DNA from 3 places in the Pseudomonas sp. 910_21 genome. Region 2 is predicted to be linked to each of the others. Evidence: predicted binding sites of a transcription regulator. Region 2 holds the regulator's gene; each other region holds the start of a gene.
What was found. Region 2 encodes sigma-54, which starts transcription at its own class of promoters, with help from an activator protein. Its sites were predicted from a motif close to ANTGGCATNNANNTTGCTNT; they were not measured.
Positions count from the first base shown of each region.

Region 1 (5,694 bases), on a different contig from region 2:
CGAACGGCACGCTGACGAACAGCACCCGCTGGGAGCTGCCGTACTTCTTCCATATATAGTGCGCGACTTCCATCACGCCCAGTTCGTGGGCACGTCCGCCCAGATTGAAGAAGCAGAAATGCCCCATCAGGCCGCGGCGCATGATCTGGTAGGCCGCCACGGTGGAATCGAAACCGCCGGACATCAGCACCAGGGTCTGTTCCAGGGCGCCTAGCGGGTAGCCGCCGATGCCATTGTGCTGGCTGTGGATCACGAACAACCGTTGGTCGCGAATTTCCATCCGCACTTCGATTTCCGGCTCTTTCAGGGAAATGCCGGCGGCGCCGCACTGCCGACGCAGTTGGCTGCCAACGTACTTTTCCACATCCATGGAGCTGAATTCATGCTTGCCGGCGCGCTTGCAGCGCACCGAAAAAATCTTCCCGGGCAAGGCCTCGCCGAAGTGCTGCTTGCACTTGGCAACGATGTCGTCGAAGTCGCCCAGAGGGTACTCGTCGACCTGCAGGAAATGTGCGATGCCGGGCATGCAGCTCAGGCGCTCGGTCAGGTCCTTCAGGGCCTTGGGCTCGCTGAGGGCGGTTTCCAGTTCGAGGTTGTCCCACACACCATTGACCACCACGGCCGGGTCCAGATCGCGGAGCACGGCACGGATGTTCTTGGCCAACTGACGGATGAAACGCGTCCGTACCGGGCGGCTCTTGATGGTGATTTCCGGGAAAACTTTAACGATTAGTTTCATGAAAACAGCGCGCGCTGGGCCAGCCGAAAAAGGGGGGCGCGGATTATAGCGGAAATTGCTCAAGGTTTAACCAGTTAATGTGCAGAAGGTTTTCAATGCACCAAAACGGGTCATTTATCAAAGAAGACGCTACATTGCAGTGCGCCAAATGCCGGCATTACGCCAAATCCGCTGCAGAAAGCGTGATTTTGGGGCAGAAAACCCATCTCGGGGCACTGGCATGCAATTTGCTCCCTTGTGAGGCAGGTTGCCATGGCAGAGTATTCGCGCCGGCATCACCCACATTCTAAGGGCACTCCAACACCAAGCCCGAAGCCACCCCGGAGGACACTATGTCGAAGTCGGTTCAACTCATCAAAGATCATGACGTCAAATGGATTGATCTGCGCTTCACTGACACCAAGGGCACTCAACATCACGTGACCATGCCGGCTCGTGATGCGCTGGATGAAGACTTCTTCGAATCCGGCAAGATGTTCGACGGCTCCTCCATTGCTGGCTGGAAAGGCATCGAAGCCTCCGACATGATCCTGATGCCGGACGACGAAACCGCCGTGCTGGACCCGTTCACCGAAGAACCGACCCTGATTCTGGTCTGCGACATCATCGAACCTTCGAGCATGCAAGGTTACGACCGCGACCCACGCGCCATCGCCAAGCGCGCCGAAGAGCACCTGAAAGCCACCGGCATCGGCGACACCGTATTCGCCGGTCCAGAGCCAGAGTTCTTCATCTTCGACCAAGTGAAATTCAAGTCCGACATCTCCGGCTCGATGTTCAAGATCTACTCCGAACAAGGTTCCTGGATGTCCGACCAGGACATCGAAGGCGGCAACAAGGGCCACCGTCCAGGCGTCAAAGGCGGCTACTTCCCGGTTCCACCGTTCGACCACGACCACGAAATCCGTACCTCCATGTGCAACGCACTGGAAGAAATGGGCCTGACCGTTGAAGTTCACCACCACGAAGTGGCGACTGCCGGCCAGAATGAAATCGGCGTCAAGTTCAACACCCTGGTGAAGAAAGCCGACGAAACCCAGACCCTGAAATACGTCGTGCACAACGTGGCCGACGCCTACGGTCGCACCGCCACTTTCATGCCTAAGCCACTGTACGGCGACAACGGCTCGGGCATGCACGTGCACATGTCCATCTGGAAAGACGGCAAGAACACCTTCGCTGGTGAAGGCTATGCCGGCCTGTCCGATACCGCCCTGTACTTCATCGGCGGCATCATCAAGCACGGTAAGGCTCTGAACGGCTTCACCAACCCGGCAACCAACTCCTACAAGCGTCTGGTTCCAGGCTTCGAAGCCCCGGTCATGCTGGCCTACTCGGCGCGCAACCGCTCCGCTTCGATCCGTATTCCTTACGTGTCGAGCCCTAAAGCCCGCCGTATCGAAGCCCGTTTCCCGGACCCGGCTGCCAACCCGTACCTGGCCTTCGCTGCTCTGCTGATGGCCGGCCTGGACGGTATCCAGAACAAGATTCACCCTGGCGACGCTGCTGACAAAAACCTGTATGACCTGCCGCCTGAAGAGGCCAAAGAGATTCCACAAGTTTGCGGCAGCCTGAAGGAAGCCCTGGAAGAGCTGGACAAAGGTCGTGCGTTCCTGACCAAAGGCGGCGTTTTCAGCGACGACTTCATCGACGCTTACATCGCCCTGAAAAGCGAAGAAGAGATCAAGGTCCGTACCTTCGTACACCCACTCGAATACGAGCTGTACTACAGCTGCTGATCCGCAAGCCGCGTGATCAAGAGGCCTCCTTCGGGAGGCCTTTTTTATGCCCGCGCATTTGCCCTGCCCGGGGTGGTTGCGTGCATCATGGGCGCCGACCTTCTCTTATCAGCCGAGCCCACCCATGACTTCGCGCCTCAATCTGTGCCTCGCCCTGACCTGCAGCCTGCTCACTACAGCCGCCTGCGCCACCGAAGCTCCCGCCGCTCTCGCCCCATTGCTGGACAGCATCGGCGAACGCCTGGCAATTGCCGATCAGGTGGCCCTGAGCAAATGGGACAGCCACAAGGCGGTGGAGGACCGTCCTCGGGAACAGCAGGTGATTGCCGGCGCTACGGCCCAGGCCGCCACCTATCACCTGAGTGAGGAAACGGTCGGGCAGTTCTTCGCCGCCCAGATCGAAGCCAACAAACTGCTGCAGTACGCCAGGCTGTCCAGCTGGCACCTGCAAGGCCTGGCGCCGGAAACGCCGCGCCAGGACCTGGCCGGACAGATCCGCCCACAACTCGATCAGTTACAAAAACGCCTGCTGCAGCAACTGGCCGACTTCAGCTCCCATCGCGGTGATCGCCAATGCCCGCAATGGCTGGCCCAGGCCAATCAGGCCGCCAGCAGCGACCCGTTGCGGCGGCTGGCAATGATTCGCGCTACCGCTGAGTTATGTGTGTTCAAAGGTTAACCGCGCCCGCGCCCAGCCTCACGCCGCCCTATGCTGAGCCTTTCAACCGCACACCCGTAATGGGCTGGAATCACCGTGATGCGCATCGCTGTTTTTTGCCTGCTGTGGATAACGGCGCTGCCCGCCAGCGCAGAGCCTTACACACAACTGCAGTTGCAGGGCGTGCCAGACCACGGCGCGCTGCGGGCCAACAACGGCAGCTTCAATGTGCAGGTGACGCTAGCCCCGGACTTGCAGCCGCAGCATCGCCTGCGTCTGCTGCTGGACGACCAGCCTTATGGAAGCCCCAGCCGAGGCCCCGAGCTGCCGCTGGTGAATATCGACCGCGGCCAACATCGCCTGGCGGTGCAGATCCTCGACGGCGCGCGGGTGCTGCAACAGAGTCCGAGCATCACCTTCAGCCTGCTGCGAGCCCATCGTCGTTGAGCGCAAACCTCAACCGCGCACCACCCCGCTGGCCAACAGCTTGGCGATAGTTGACTCATCCAGCCCCAACCCCTGCAGCACCGCGCGGGTGTCCTGGCCCAGGGCCGGCGGCGCACTGCGATAACTGGCCGGCGTGCGCGAAAGCTTCACCGGTGAACCCACACCCCGATAATCCCCCATCTCCACCAACAGGCCGCGATGCCGGGTATGGGGATGAGCCACCACCTGATCCACCGTGGCAATCGAACCGCAAGGCACTCCCAGGCCAATCAGCCGCGGCGCCAGCGAGGCCCCATCGTGGGCAGCCAGATGCCGCTCCAGCGCCTGCTTCAAGGCCTGGCGATTGACCGAGCGCTGGCCGTTATCGGCAAACCGCGGGTCTTCCAGCAACTCGCTGGCCCCCAGTTCCTGGCACAGCCTGGCGAACTGTCGATCATTGCCAACCGCGAGGAAGATCGGTTCGCCAGCCGTGCAATAGCTGTCGTAAGGGGCAATGTTGGGATGGGCATTTCCAGTGCGTTTCGGGGGCTTGCCGGAGGCGAAGTAGTTCGGCAGATGAGGGTGCAGCAGGGAGACACCGCAGTCATACAGGGAAATATCCAGAGACTGCCCAAGGCCACTGCGCTGACGTTCGTTGAGGGCCAGGAGAATCCCCGCCAGAGCATTGAGCCCGGTGACCATATCGACGATCGGCAGGCCGATGCGCAATGGCCCGCCCTCGCCTTCACCGTTGACACTCATCAAGCCGGCCATGGCCTGGATCACCGCGTCATAGCCGGGCAAACCGCCCAGGGGGCCATCGGCGCCAAAGCCGGAGATCGCGCAATGGATCAACCCCGGGAAACGCGGGCTCAGCACCTCCTGAAAACCGATGCCCCAGCGTTGCAGGGTGCCGGGCTTGAAGTTCTCCACCAGCACGTCGGCGCCTTCCAGCAATTGCATCAGCAGGGCCAGGCCCTCGGGGCGCGACAGGTCGACGGCAATCCCCTGCTTGTTACGGTTGATGCCGCGAAAGTACGAGGCGTCGTCGCCTTCGAACGGCGGCCCCCAACCCCGGGTCTCATCGCCACTCAAAGGCTCCAGCTTGATGACTTCGGCGCCATGGTCGGCCAGGGCCTGGGTACAGTAGGGACCGCCCAGCACGCGACTCAGATCGATGACTTTCAGGCCCGCCAGGGCCCCTTGGGCAAGCTTCATCTAGGTACTCCGCACATCGGAAAGGGACGGCCAATCAGGCCGGCAGCAACTGCATGGCCTCGGCTTGCGACAGCGGGCTCTCATTGGCCAGGCGCGCCAGCAATTCGGCATCGATGGCCGGCTCCAGGCTCAAGGGGTCCCGTGGCAGCACCTTGTGCGCCAGCACCAGATGAGCCAGGGCCAGGCGTCGATAATCCGGAGCCTGGCGCACGGCCTCCCAGGCCATGAAGATCGCGCTGGTCAGGTGATACAGCACGCTGCCGAACTGCCGCACCTGCTCATCCCGCCGTTGTTGCGCCACCGCACTGAAGCCAGTGACCGTGCGCAGCAGGGCCGAATCGAACAGCCGGCGGCTGACGTCCGGCAGATCGGCCTCGGCCAGCAGTGCCGTCAGATAGCCTTGCAAGGATTCCAGCGCCTGCTCACGGGTCACCGCCCGGGCAATGTCCAGCGCGACGATATTGCTGGTGCCCTCCCAGATCGAACCCAGATGGGCATCGCGTACCAGCCGGGCATCGCTCCACTCCTCGATGTAGCCGACCCCACCTCGCACCTCCATGGCATCGCCGGTGACCCGCCGAGCGTCGCGGCAGGCGCGGAACTTGATCAGCGGGGTGAGAATCCGCACACATTTGCGCGCCGCCTCGTCACCGCCATCGGCCCGGTGCAGCAAGCTGGCGATCTGCATGAACATCGAGCGCGCCTGCTCGGTGGGCAGCATCATCTTCAGCAACTGCCGCTGCATCAGCGGCATCTCGATCAGGTACTTGCCGAAGGCCCGGCGCTGGCGGGCGATGAACAACGCTTCGTTGACCCCGCGGCGCATCAGCCCCGCCGCCCGCACGCCGTTGGACAGCCGCGACATGTTGACCATGTCGGCCATCTGCTGGAAGCCACGACCGACCTCGCCGATC
Region 1 covers NZ_VXCY01000004.1:402,876-408,569, forward strand. Annotated here, with positions in the region: gene thiI (tRNA uracil 4-sulfurtransferase ThiI) at 1-739, opposite strand, end outside; gene glnA (glutamate--ammonia ligase) at 1,072-2,478, shown strand; gene FW796_RS15525 (chorismate mutase) at 2,603-3,157, shown strand; gene FW796_RS15530 (hypothetical protein) at 3,236-3,583, shown strand; gene FW796_RS15535 (CaiB/BaiF CoA transferase family protein) at 3,593-4,780, opposite strand; gene FW796_RS15540 (acyl-CoA dehydrogenase family protein) at 4,815-5,694, opposite strand, start outside.
Region 1: the regulator sigma-54 is predicted to act here: its motif matches at 954-973, upstream of glnA (glutamate--ammonia ligase).

Region 2 (5,694 bases):
GCTTGATGGTGTCCCGCAGTTGGTAGAGGTTCAGATTGGTGGTGTTGACCTTGAGGTCGGCCAGATCGACGATGGGGCCCAGCAGCTGGGTTTCATCGTGGATGGCTTCGGCCAGCGAGCGATTGGCACTGCTCAGCGGGTGACGCCGCCGGGTTTCCGAGAAGCGCTTGAGCAGGGTTTCCTCGTCGGCGTCCAGATAGAGCACGTCGCACTGGATATGCCGGCTGCGTACTTCTTCCAGCAACTCGGGGAAGCGCGACAGATGGCTGGGCAGGTTTCGGGCGTCGATGGAAACCGCCACCAGAGGTTGTGCCAGTTCCGTGTGAATCAACGCGCGCTCGGCCAGCTCGGGCAGCAAGCCGGCGGGAAGGTTGTCGATGCAGTAGTAGCCGTGGTCCTCAAGAACATCGAGGGCGGTGCTTTTACCTGAGCCGGAGCGGCCGCTGACAATGATCAAGCGCATGATTACTGACCGTTTTGCTCGTCCAGGACAACCTGATACAAGGCTTCATTGCTGGTGGCACTGCGCAGTCGGTCACGGACTTCCTTGCGATCGAGCATGCTGGCGATCTGCCGGAGCAGTTCCAGGTGTGCGTCGGTAGCGGCTTCCGGAACCAGGAGGACGAACAGCAGATCCACAGGGGCACCGTCGATGGCGTCGAAGTCGATTGGAGCGTCCAGGTGCATCAGCGCACTGATAGGCGACTCGCAGCCTTTGAGGCGGCAGTGGGGAATGGCGATGCCGTTGCCAAAACCGGTGGAACCGAGTTTTTCACGGGCGATCAGGCTCTCGAAGACATCCTGCATCTCCAGATCAGGCACTTCGCGGCTGATCAGGTTGGCAATTTGTTCGAGGGCGCGTTTTTTACTGCCGCCCGGCACGTTCACCAAGGAACGGCCGGGGGTCAGGATGCTTTCAAGTCGGATCATGGGAGGGGAGTGTTAGCGACCCGTGCCTTGGAGAAGGTGGAGTTGCTTTTCCTTATGCTTTTTCAGTTGGCGGTCAAGCTTGTCCGTGAGCAGGTCAATTGCGGCATACATATCGTCATGTTCTGCATTGGCGACGACCTCCCCACCGTGGATGTGCAGGGTGGCTTCGATTTTCTGCTTCAGCTTCTCTACAGCCATGGTGACCTGCACATTGGTAATCTTGTCGAAGTGCCGCTCCAGCCGGTCGAGTTTCTCGCCGATGTAAGCGCGCAGAGGTTCAGTCACTTCGAGTTGGTGTCCACTGATGTTGACTTGCATACAGCTTCTCCTTCGTTGCCAGTGCATAACGCGGCAGGCTGGGTTGCCTGCCACCTAGACCGCGTTTGAAACCGACTTTCGACCTGTTTCAAACACACTCTGAAACGCTGTGGCCAGCCCGGCGGCTACATCAACCGCTTCCGTTCGCTGGAAGGCGCGATCCCAAGGGATTCGCGGTACTTGGCGACGGTACGACGGGCTACCTGAATGCCTTGTGCCTCCAGTAAACCAGCGATCTTGCTGTCACTCAACGGCTTTTTCTGATTTTCCGCAGCCACCAGTTTTTTGATGATCGCGCGGATCGCCGTGGACGAGCATTCGCCGCCTTCGGAGGTGCTGACGTGGCTGGAGAAAAAGTATTTCAGTTCATATATGCCCCGGGGGGTATGCATGAATTTTTGCGTGGTCACACGGGAAATGGTCGATTCGTGCATGCCCACAGCTTCGGCGATGTCGTGCAGAACCAGAGGTTTCATGGCTTCATCGCCGTACTCCAGGAAGCCCCGTTGGTGCTCGACGATCTGAGTGGCGACTTTCATCAGGGTTTCGTTGCGGCTCTGCAGGCTCTTGATGAACCAGCGAGCTTCCTGCAACTGATTGCGCATGAAGGTGTTGTCGGCACTGGTGTCGGCGCGGCGAACAAAGCCGGCGTACTGTGCGTTGACCCGCAGGCGTGGCACGGACTCCTGATTCAATTCCACCAGCCAGCGCTCGTTGTCCTTGCGCACGATGACGTCCGGGACCACGTATTCGGCTTCGCTGGATTCGATCTGTGAGCCCGGGCGCGGGTTGAGGCTCTGCACCAGTTCGATGACCTGACGCAGTTCGTCTTCCTTGAGCTTCATGCGGCGCATCAGCTGGCTGTAGTCGCGACTGCCCAGGAGGTCGATGTAGTCACTGACCAGGCGCTGGGCTTCGCTCAGCCAGGGAGTTTTCGCTGGCAGTTGGCGCAGTTGCAGCAGGAGGCATTCGCCCAGGTTGCGGGCGCCGATGCCGGCCGGCTCGAATTGCTGGATGCGGTGCAGGACGGCTTCGATCTCGTCCAGTTCGATGTCCAATTCCGGATCGAAGGCCTCGAGAATTTCTTCAAGGGTCTCGTCCAGGTAGCCCTGATTGTTGATGCAATCGATCAGGGTCACGGCGATCAGGCGGTCGGTATCCGACATCGGCGCCAGGTTCAGTTGCCAGAGCAGGTGGCTTTGCAGGCTCTCGCCGGCCGATGTGCGAGTGGTGAAGTCCCACTCATCGTCATCGCTGCTGGGCAGGCTGCTGGCGCTGGTCTGGTAGACGTCTTCCCAGGCGGTGTCCACCGGCAGTTCGTTGGGGATGCGTTCGTTCCATTCGCCTTCCTCGAGGTTATCCACCGTGGGGGCGGTTTCCTGGTAGGAGGGTTCCTGGATCTCGGTGTTGGGTTTGGACTCTGTGTTGTCGGCCAAGGGGTCGCTGTTGTCGAAGTCTTCGCCATCTTCCTGGCGTTCGAGCATCGGGTTGGACTCCAGGGCTTCCTGGATTTCCTGTTGCAGGTCCAGGGTCGACAATTGGAGCAGGCGGATGGCCTGTTGCAGCTGCGGTGTCATCGTCAGCTGCTGGCCCATTCTCAGGACTAGCGATGGTTTCATGGCAGGGGCTTAACACCTTATTTGCCGGCGCACATGCGCCATCCACTACAGGGCGCCGGAGCGCCAAACATAAGCAAATTATATGCCTGAAACTGAAGTGTTTGCCTAGAGCGCTGTAACAATAAAATTTGTAGGGATTTATTGTTCCTGGCGCTCTGGCATCTAGCCCGACACCTCAGCCTTTACAGGCGGAACTCATGGCCCAGGTAGACTTCCTTGACCAGTTCGTTGGCCAGGATGGTCTCGGAGTCGCCTTCGGCGATCAGTTGCCCGTCATTGACGATATAGGCGGTTTCACAGATGTCCAGGGTTTCGCGGACGTTGTGGTCGGTGATCAGCACCCCAATGCCCTTGGCCTTCAGGTGGTGGATGATCTGCTTGATATCGCCGACCGAGATCGGGTCCACGCCGGCAAAGGGTTCGTCCAGCAGGATGAACTTGGGGGCAGTGGCCAGGGCGCGGGCGATTTCCACGCGGCGGCGTTCACCACCGGACAGGCTCATGCCAAGGTTGTCGCGGATGTGATTGATGTGGAATTCCTGCAGCAGGCTTTCCAGTTCCTGGCGACGGCCGGCCTTGTCGAGTTCCTTGCGGGTCTCGAGGATGGCCATGATGTTGTCGGCCACCGACAGCTTGCGGAAGATCGAAGCTTCCTGGGGCAGGTAGCCGATGCCGGCGCGAGCGCGACCGTGCATCGGTTGGTGGCTGACATCCAGGTCGTCGATCAGGACGCGGCCCTGATCGGCCTGGACCAGGCCGACGATCATGTAGAAGCAGGTGGTCTTGCCGGCGCCGTTGGGGCCGAGCAGGCCGACGATCTGGCCGCTGTCGATGGACAGGCTGACATCACGCACGACCTGGCGGCTCTTGTAGCTCTTGGCCAGGTGCTGAGCTTTCAGAGTTGCCATTACTGGGCCTTTTGCTCGTCGGTTTTCTTTTTCGGCTGGATGACCATGTCGATCCGCGGACGTGGTGCGGTGACCGAGCTGCCATTGGCGCGACCGGCGTTAGCCACTTGCTTGACGGTGTCGTAGACGATCTTCTCGCCTTCGGTGGTGTTGCCGTCGTTGATGACCTTGGCCTTGTCGATCAGCACGATGCGATTCTGCTGAGCGTGGTACTGGATGGTCACAGCGTAGGCCTGAACCGGTTTCGGGTCGGTCTGCTTCTGCAACTGCTCGAAGTAGGCGAGGTTGCCCACCGACGTCACTACGTCGATTTCGCCGCTCTTGGCTCGGGTGATGGTCACGGTGTTGCCGGTGATCTTCATCGAACCCTGGGTGATGATCACATCGCCCTTGTAGGTGGCCACGCCGTTCTTGTCGTCCAACTGGGCGTCGTCGGCCTGGATGCGGATCGGCTGTTGGCTATCGTTCGGCAGAGCCCAGGCGCTCACGCTTCCCAGTGCTGCGCCCAGACTGAGCAAAATAGGGAGGGTTTTAACGAGCCTCATACTGTCCTCTTACGTTCGATAGCAGGTTCATCCTGCCGTCTTTCAAATACGCTTTCATTCCCTTGGCCGTAGTCACGCCGCCGGCGCCGTCGATTCTAACGGCTTGCTCGGTCTGCGCATATTGCTTCTGCGGGAATACTGTCATGCGGCTGGTGGTGATCAGCAGGTTGCGGTTGTGCTCATCGGTGCGGGAAACCCGTACCGAATCGATCAGTTCGACCTCGGTGCCGTCCGGATTGACTTCGCCTCGCTCGCTCTGGACGTGCCAGGGGAAAGTGGTGCCGCGGTACATCTGCAGGTCCGGTTTGGTCAGCAGCGTCACTTCGCTGGCCTTGACGTGCTCCACTTTGTCCGAGGTCATTTCGTACTGCAGCTTGCCGTCAGGCAGGTACTGCACGCTGCGGGCGTTGATCACGTAATAGTCGATGGCGTTCTCGTCGACCTGCACTACCGGCTTGTCGAGGAAGCGCTCTGGGCTGATGTTCCAGTAACCGACCGCCGCGAACAGCAGGGCGATGATCCCGAATATCAGGATGTTGCGAATCTTTTTACTCAGCATGGGTGGGCTCTATAGGTAAGCGGCGTTGGCTGCTTCAAGGCGGTCCTGGGCTTGCAGGATCAGCTCGCAGAACTCCCGGGCAGCGCCTTCGCCGCCGCGGGCTACGGTGGTGCCGTGGGCGTGCTCGCGGACAAAGCCGGCTGCGTTGGCCACCGCCATGCCCAGACCGACACGGCGGATCACCGGCAGGTCGGGCAGGTCGTCGCCCAGATAGGCGACCTGTTCATAGCTTAGGCCCAGTTGGGCAAGAAGTTCGTCCAGCACCACCAGCTTGTCTTCACGACCCTGGTACAGGTGGGGGATCCCCAGGTTCTTGGCCCGGCGTTCCACTACTGGAGTCTTGCGCCCGCTGATGATCGCTGTCTGCACTCCGGCGGCCATGAGCATCTTGATGCCCTGGCCGTCGAGGGTATTGAAGGTCTTGAACTCGCTGCCGTCTTCAAGGAAGTACAGGCGACCGTCGGTCAGTACGCCGTCGACGTCGAAAACCGCCAGCTTGATGTTTTTACCGCGTTGCAGCAGGTCGGTACTCATTACATCACTCCCGCGCGCAGCAGATCGTGCATGTTCAAGGCGCCGATCGGACGGTCTTCCTTGTTCACCACCACCAGGGCGCTGATTTTATGGTCTTCCATGATCTTCAGTGCTTCGGCTGCCAGCATATCGGCACGTGCAGTCTTGCCGTGAGGGGTCATGACCGAGTCGATGGTGGCGTGATGGATATCGATGGCACGATCCAGGGTGCGGCGCAGGTCGCCGTCGGTGAAGATCCCGGCCAGGCGGCCATCGGCCTCCAGGATCACGGTCATGCCCAG
Region 2 covers NZ_VXCY01000001.1:882,130-887,823, reverse strand. Annotated here, with positions in the region: gene rapZ (RNase adapter RapZ) at 1-463, opposite strand, end outside; gene ptsN (PTS IIA-like nitrogen regulatory protein PtsN) at 466-930, opposite strand; gene hpf (ribosome hibernation-promoting factor, HPF/YfiA family) at 943-1,248, opposite strand; gene FW796_RS04100 (RNA polymerase factor sigma-54) at 1,374-2,867, opposite strand; gene lptB (LPS export ABC transporter ATP-binding protein) at 3,050-3,775, opposite strand; gene lptA (lipopolysaccharide transport periplasmic protein LptA) at 3,775-4,320, opposite strand; gene lptC (LPS export ABC transporter periplasmic protein LptC) at 4,307-4,879, opposite strand; gene FW796_RS04080 (KdsC family phosphatase) at 4,889-5,413, opposite strand; gene FW796_RS04075 (KpsF/GutQ family sugar-phosphate isomerase) at 5,413-5,694, opposite strand, start outside.

Region 3 (5,694 bases), 840 kb from region 2:
CTAGCCGCTCGACAAAAAACTCCAGATGCCCGCGTGGGTTCGCTGGCAACGGCCAGGTATCGACTTTTTGCGCGATGGCCTTGAACGCCAATGCACACTTCGAACGAGGAAAGGCTTCATAGACCGCACGCTGCTTTTGCACGGCCTTGCGTACGCTTTCGTCGTAGGGAACTGCGCCGACGTATTGTAAGGCCACGTCCAGGAAGCGATCCGTGACCTTGGTCAATTTTGCAAACAGGTTGCGCCCTTCCTGAGGGCTCTGGGCCATGTTGGCCAAGACCCGGAAACGGTTCATGCCATAGTCGCGGTTGAGCAGTTTGATCAGCGCGTAGGCGTCGGTGATGGAGGTCGGTTCGTCACAGACCACCAGCAACACTTCCTGGGCCGCGCGGACGAAACTGACTACCGAGTCACCAATACCTGCAGCGGTGTCGATCACCAGTACATCGAGATTGTCGCCGATGTCGCTGAAGGCCTGGATCAGACCGGCGTGCTGGGCGGGGCTCAGGTGCACCATGCTTTGGGTACCCGAAGCGGCCGGAACGATGCGAATGCCGCCAGGCCCCTGGAGCAGCACGTCGCGCAGCTCACAGCGCCCTTCGATGACATCCGCCAGGGTGCGCTTGGGGGTCAGACCCAACAGGACATCGACGTTGGCCAGTCCCAGATCGGCGTCCAGCAGCAAGACTCGCCGGCCGAGCTCAGCCAGAGCCAGGGACAAGTTCACTGACACATTAGTCTTGCCGACGCCACCTTTGCCGCCGGTCACCGCAATCACCTGTACGGGATGCATGCTGCCCATGTTCTTTCTTTACCTTGTCTTACTTAGACGGGGCCACATAACTGGCTGCGCGTTCACCATTGGAACAATGCATGGCAGACCATCGATGTAGATACACTGCAATCTATTCATGTCTACCTCAGCCGACCCGCTTGGTCGGGCTGTGATAGAGGTCAGCGAACATGTCGGCCATGGCTTCTTCGCTGGGTTCTTCCTGCATCTGCACGCTGACAGCGCGACTCACCAACTGGTGCCGGCGAGGCAGGTGCAAATCGTCGGGAATCCGTGGACCATCGGTGAGATAGGCCACCGGCAATTCGTGACTGATGGCCAGGCTCAAGACCTCGCCAAGACTGGCTGTTTCATCCAGTTTAGTCAGGATGCAACCGGCCAGACCGCAGCGCTTGTAGCTGTGGTAGGCAGCGGTCAGCACCTGCTTCTGGCTGGTGGTGGCCAGTACCAGGTAATTCTTCGCCCGAATCCCACGACCGGCCAGGCTTTCCAGTTGCATGCGCAACGCCGGGTCGCTGGCTTGCAGGCCGGCGGTGTCGATCAATACCACGCGCTTGCGCAGCAGCGGGTCCAGGGCCTGAGCCAGGGACTGGCCTGGATCGACATGGGTCACCGACACATTGAGGATACGCCCCAGGGTCTTGAGCTGCTCCTGGGCGCCAATACGGAAGCTGTCCATGCTCACCAGAGCGATGTTCTGCGCGCCGTACTTGAGGACATAGCGCGCTGCCAGTTTGGCCAGGGTGGTGGTCTTGCCCATGCCGGCAGGGCCGACCATGGCGATCACGCCACCCTCTTCAAGCGGCTCGACTTCCGGGGTCTGGATCATCCGCGCCAGGTGTGCCAGCAACATGCGCCAGGCCTGGCGAGGCTCGTCGATTTCGCTGATCAGTGCCAGCAGGTCGCGAGACAGCGGGCCGGAGAGGCCGATGCGCTGCAGGCGACGCCAGAGGTTGGCCTGCTCGGGGCGACTGCCCTGCAACTGGCTCCAGGCAAGAGAGCCCAGTTGCACTTCCAGCAGCTCGCGCAGACCGTTGAGTTCGAAACGCATGGAGTCCAGAGCCCGATTATCGGGCGCCGGAGCAGCAGGAGCCGGCGCCGGGCGCGGACGCTCGGTCAGGGTCGGCTCGATCAGCGGCTCGGCGGCAGTCAATGGCAGACCGGCGAACAACTGGCGATTGGTGATCGAGGCGCTGTCGCCCTCGCCCCGCAGGCTCAGTTCGGCCTGGGCGGTGACGATCCGCGACTGGGTCTTGCGCAACTCGTCCTCGAGTTCCATGTTCGGAACCCGTGGCGACAACGCCGACAACTTGTAATCCAGCGCAGCCGTCAGCTCGACACCCCCAGCAATCCGCCGGTTGCCGATAATGGCAGCTTCAGCGCCCAATTCATCACGAACCAGTTTCATGGCCTGACGCATATCGGCGGCGAAAAAACGCTTAACTTGCATAACCCACTACCTCAGCCGTTGGGCCCTACTGTCGCAACGATGGTCACTTGCTTGTTGTCGGGAATTTCCTGGTACGCCAGCACATGCAACCCGGGAACGGCGAGACGCCCGAACCGCGAGAGCATGGCGCGGACCGGACCCGCTACCAACAGAATCACCGGTTGACCTTGCATCTCTTGACGCTGCGCCGCATCGATCAGCGAACGTTGCAGCTTTTCAGCCATGCTTGGCTCCAGCAGAACGCCTTCTTCCTGGCCTTGTCCTGCCTTCTGCAAACTGCTGAGCAAAATTTGTTCCAACCTTGGCTCCAAGGTGATCACTGGCAGCTCAGACTCAGTACCTACAATGCTTTGGACGATGGCGCGAGACAATCCGACCCGAACCGCGGCAACCAAAGCGGCAGTATCTTGACTCTTGGCGGCATTGTTGGCGATAGCCTCGGCAATGCTGCGGATATCCCGTACCGGCACCTGTTCGGCCAGCAGCGCCTGCAAAACCTTGAGCAACTGCGACAACGACAGCACACCCGGCACCAACTCCTCCGCCAGCTTCGGCGAACTCTTGGCCAGCAACTGCATCAGCTGCTGCACTTCCTCGTGACCGATCAGCTCGCTGGAGTGCTTGTACAGAATCTGGTTCAAGTGGGTGGCGACCACGGTACTGGCATCCACCACGGTGTAGCCGAGGGACTGCGCCTGAGGCCGCTGGCTGATTTCGATCCACACCGCCTCCAGGCCGAAGGCCGGGTCACGGGCAGAGATACCGTTGAGGGTGCCGTAGACCTGCCCGGGGTTGATCGCCAATTCGCGATCCGGATAGATCTCGGCCTCCGCCAGGATCACCCCCATCAGAGTCAGGCGATAGGCACTGGGGGCCAGGTCCAGGTTGTCACGGATATGCACAGTGGGCATGAGGAAGCCCAGGTCCTGGGAGAGCTTCTTGCGCACCCCCTTGATCCGCGCCAGCAGCTGTCCGCCCTGGTTGCGATCCACCAGGGGAATCAGGCGGTAGCCAACTTCCAGGCCGATCATGTCGATCGGGGTCACATCGTCCCAACCCAGCTCCTTGGTTTCCATGGCCCGGGCCGGAGAAGGCAGCAGGTCCTGCTGACGCTGGACCTCTTCCAGAGCCTGGACCTTGACCAGATTCTGCTTTCTCCAGACCAGATAAGCCGCACCGCCAGCCACCGCTGCCAGGCTGAGGAAGGAGAAGTGCGGCATGCCCGGCACCAGCCCCATCACCGCCATCAGGCCCGCGGCCACCGCCAGCGCCTTGGGCGAGGCGAACATCTGCCGGTTGATCTGCTTGCCCATTTCTTCGGAACCCGAAGCACGCGTCACCATGATGGCGGCCGCAGTGGACAGCAGCAGCGATGGCAGTTGCGCCACCAAACCGTCACCGATGGTCAGCAAGGCATAGACCTTGCCGGCGTCGGCAAAGGTCATGTTGTGCTGGAAGATACCGACCGCCATACCGCCGATCAGGTTGATGAAGAGGATCAACAGGCCGGCGATGGCGTCGCCGCGAACGAACTTGCTGGCACCGTCCATGGAGCCGTAGAACTCGGCTTCCTGGGCCACCTCCAGACGACGCAGCTTGGCCTGATTCTGATCGATCAGGCCGGCGTTGAGGTCGGCGTCGATGGCCATCTGTTTGCCGGGCATGGCATCCAGGGTGAAGCGCGCGCTCACCTCGGAGATGCGTCCGGCACCCTTGGTCACCACCACGAAGTTGATGATCATGAGGATCGCGAAGACCACGATACCCACGACATAGTTACCGCCGATCACCACCTCACCGAAGGCCTGGATCACCTTACCGGCCGCGGCATGGCCTTCCTGGCCGTGGAGCATCACCACTCGGGTCGAGGCCACGTTGAGTGCCAACCGCAGCAAGGTGGCCACCAGCAGAATGGTCGGGAACACCGCGAAATCCAGCGGTCGCAGGGCGTACACGCAGACCAGCAGGACCACAATCGACAGGGCGATGTTGAAGGTGAAGAACACATCCAGCAGGAACGCCGGCACTGGCAGCATCATCATGGCCAGCATGACCAACAGCAGCACAGGTACACCCAGGTTGCCTCGACCGAGGTCGACCAGGTTACTGCGAGCCGTGTTGATTAACTGAGAGCGATCCACCGATTTACCCCGTTCCGTAAAGCAAACTTTTGACGCCTGAAGCGGCTCGGGGCTGCTACTGCAAGAAGCCTTCCAACTTTGCCGCAGCGGCGCAATCGCGCCCTGAACCAGGAGGAACCGGCGTGCCGGCGAACAGGATCGCGGGACCACCCTCGCCGGCAAGCGAAGCGTCGCAGGGCCGGCTGCAAGGGACAGGGTTACAAGGCGAGATAATGGCAATTAGCCATTTTTCTGACATAAGCAAGGCGCATTCGCTGGCAAGCCAGCGCCTGCATGCCTGGAACTAGACAGGATCGATGGGGCCGCCCGAGGACTGCTTGCCGCCAGTGTCGCGCTGCAGATCCGTAGGAATCGGCAAGTCCTTGAGCGGGTCCGGGCGCTTGCCCTTGCCTGCGCGGTGCTGGCGAATCTGGTAGACATAGGCCAGGACCTGGGCCACCGCCAAGTAAAGCCCCGCCGGGATCTCTTCCTCAAGCTCAGTGGAGTAATAGATGGAACGCGCCAGGGCCGGGGACTCCAACAACATCACTTCATGGGCCACGGCAATCTCGCGGATTTTCAGGGCCAAGAAATCACTGCCCTTGGCCAGCAACACCGGCGCCCCACCCTTCTCGGCGTCGTACTTGAGAGCCACGGCGTAGTGGGTCGGGTTGGTGATGACCACGTCGGCCTCGGGGATCGCTGCCATCATCCGCCGCTGGGACATCTCGCGCTGGGTCTGGCGAATCCTCTGCTTGACCTCAGGTCGACCTTCCTGGTCCTTGTGCTCGTCACGCACCTCCTGCTTGGTCATCAACAGCTTCTTATGGGCCTGGTACAGCTGCACCGGCACATCCACCGCGGCGATCAAAATCAACCCGCAAGCCATCCACAAAGTGCTCCAACCCACCACCTGGACACTGTGGATGATTGCCAGCTCAAGCGGTTCGTGGGCGATCCGCAGCAGGTCGTCAATGTCCGACGACAACACCGAAAGCGCCACGAACAGCACCAGGCCGAACTTGGCCAGAGCCTTGAGCAACTCAATCAACGCAGTGAACGAAAACATCCGCTTGAGGCCGTTGGCCGGATTCATCCGACTGAACTTGGGCGCCAGGCTCTTGCCCGCAAACAGCCACCCCCCCAGGGATATCGGCCCGATGACGGCCGCCAGCAGCAAGGTCAACAGCACCGGCTGCACCGCCAGGATGGCGATCTTGCCCGAGTGCAGCAGGTACAGTCCCATGGCGCCCGGGCTGAGCAGCACTTCCCGGGGCAAAGAGAAGTTCAGGCGCATGATTTCCAGCAGATCCTGAGCTAGACCGCCCCCA
Region 3 covers NZ_VXCY01000001.1:46,486-52,179, forward strand. Annotated here, with positions in the region: gene fleN (flagellar synthesis regulator FleN) at 1-802, opposite strand, end outside; gene flhF (flagellar biosynthesis protein FlhF) at 921-2,243, opposite strand; gene flhA (flagellar biosynthesis protein FlhA) at 2,255-4,384, opposite strand; gene flhB (flagellar biosynthesis protein FlhB) at 4,668-5,694, opposite strand, start outside.
Region 3: the regulator sigma-54 is predicted to act here: its motif matches at 4,586-4,605, upstream of flhA (flagellar biosynthesis protein FlhA).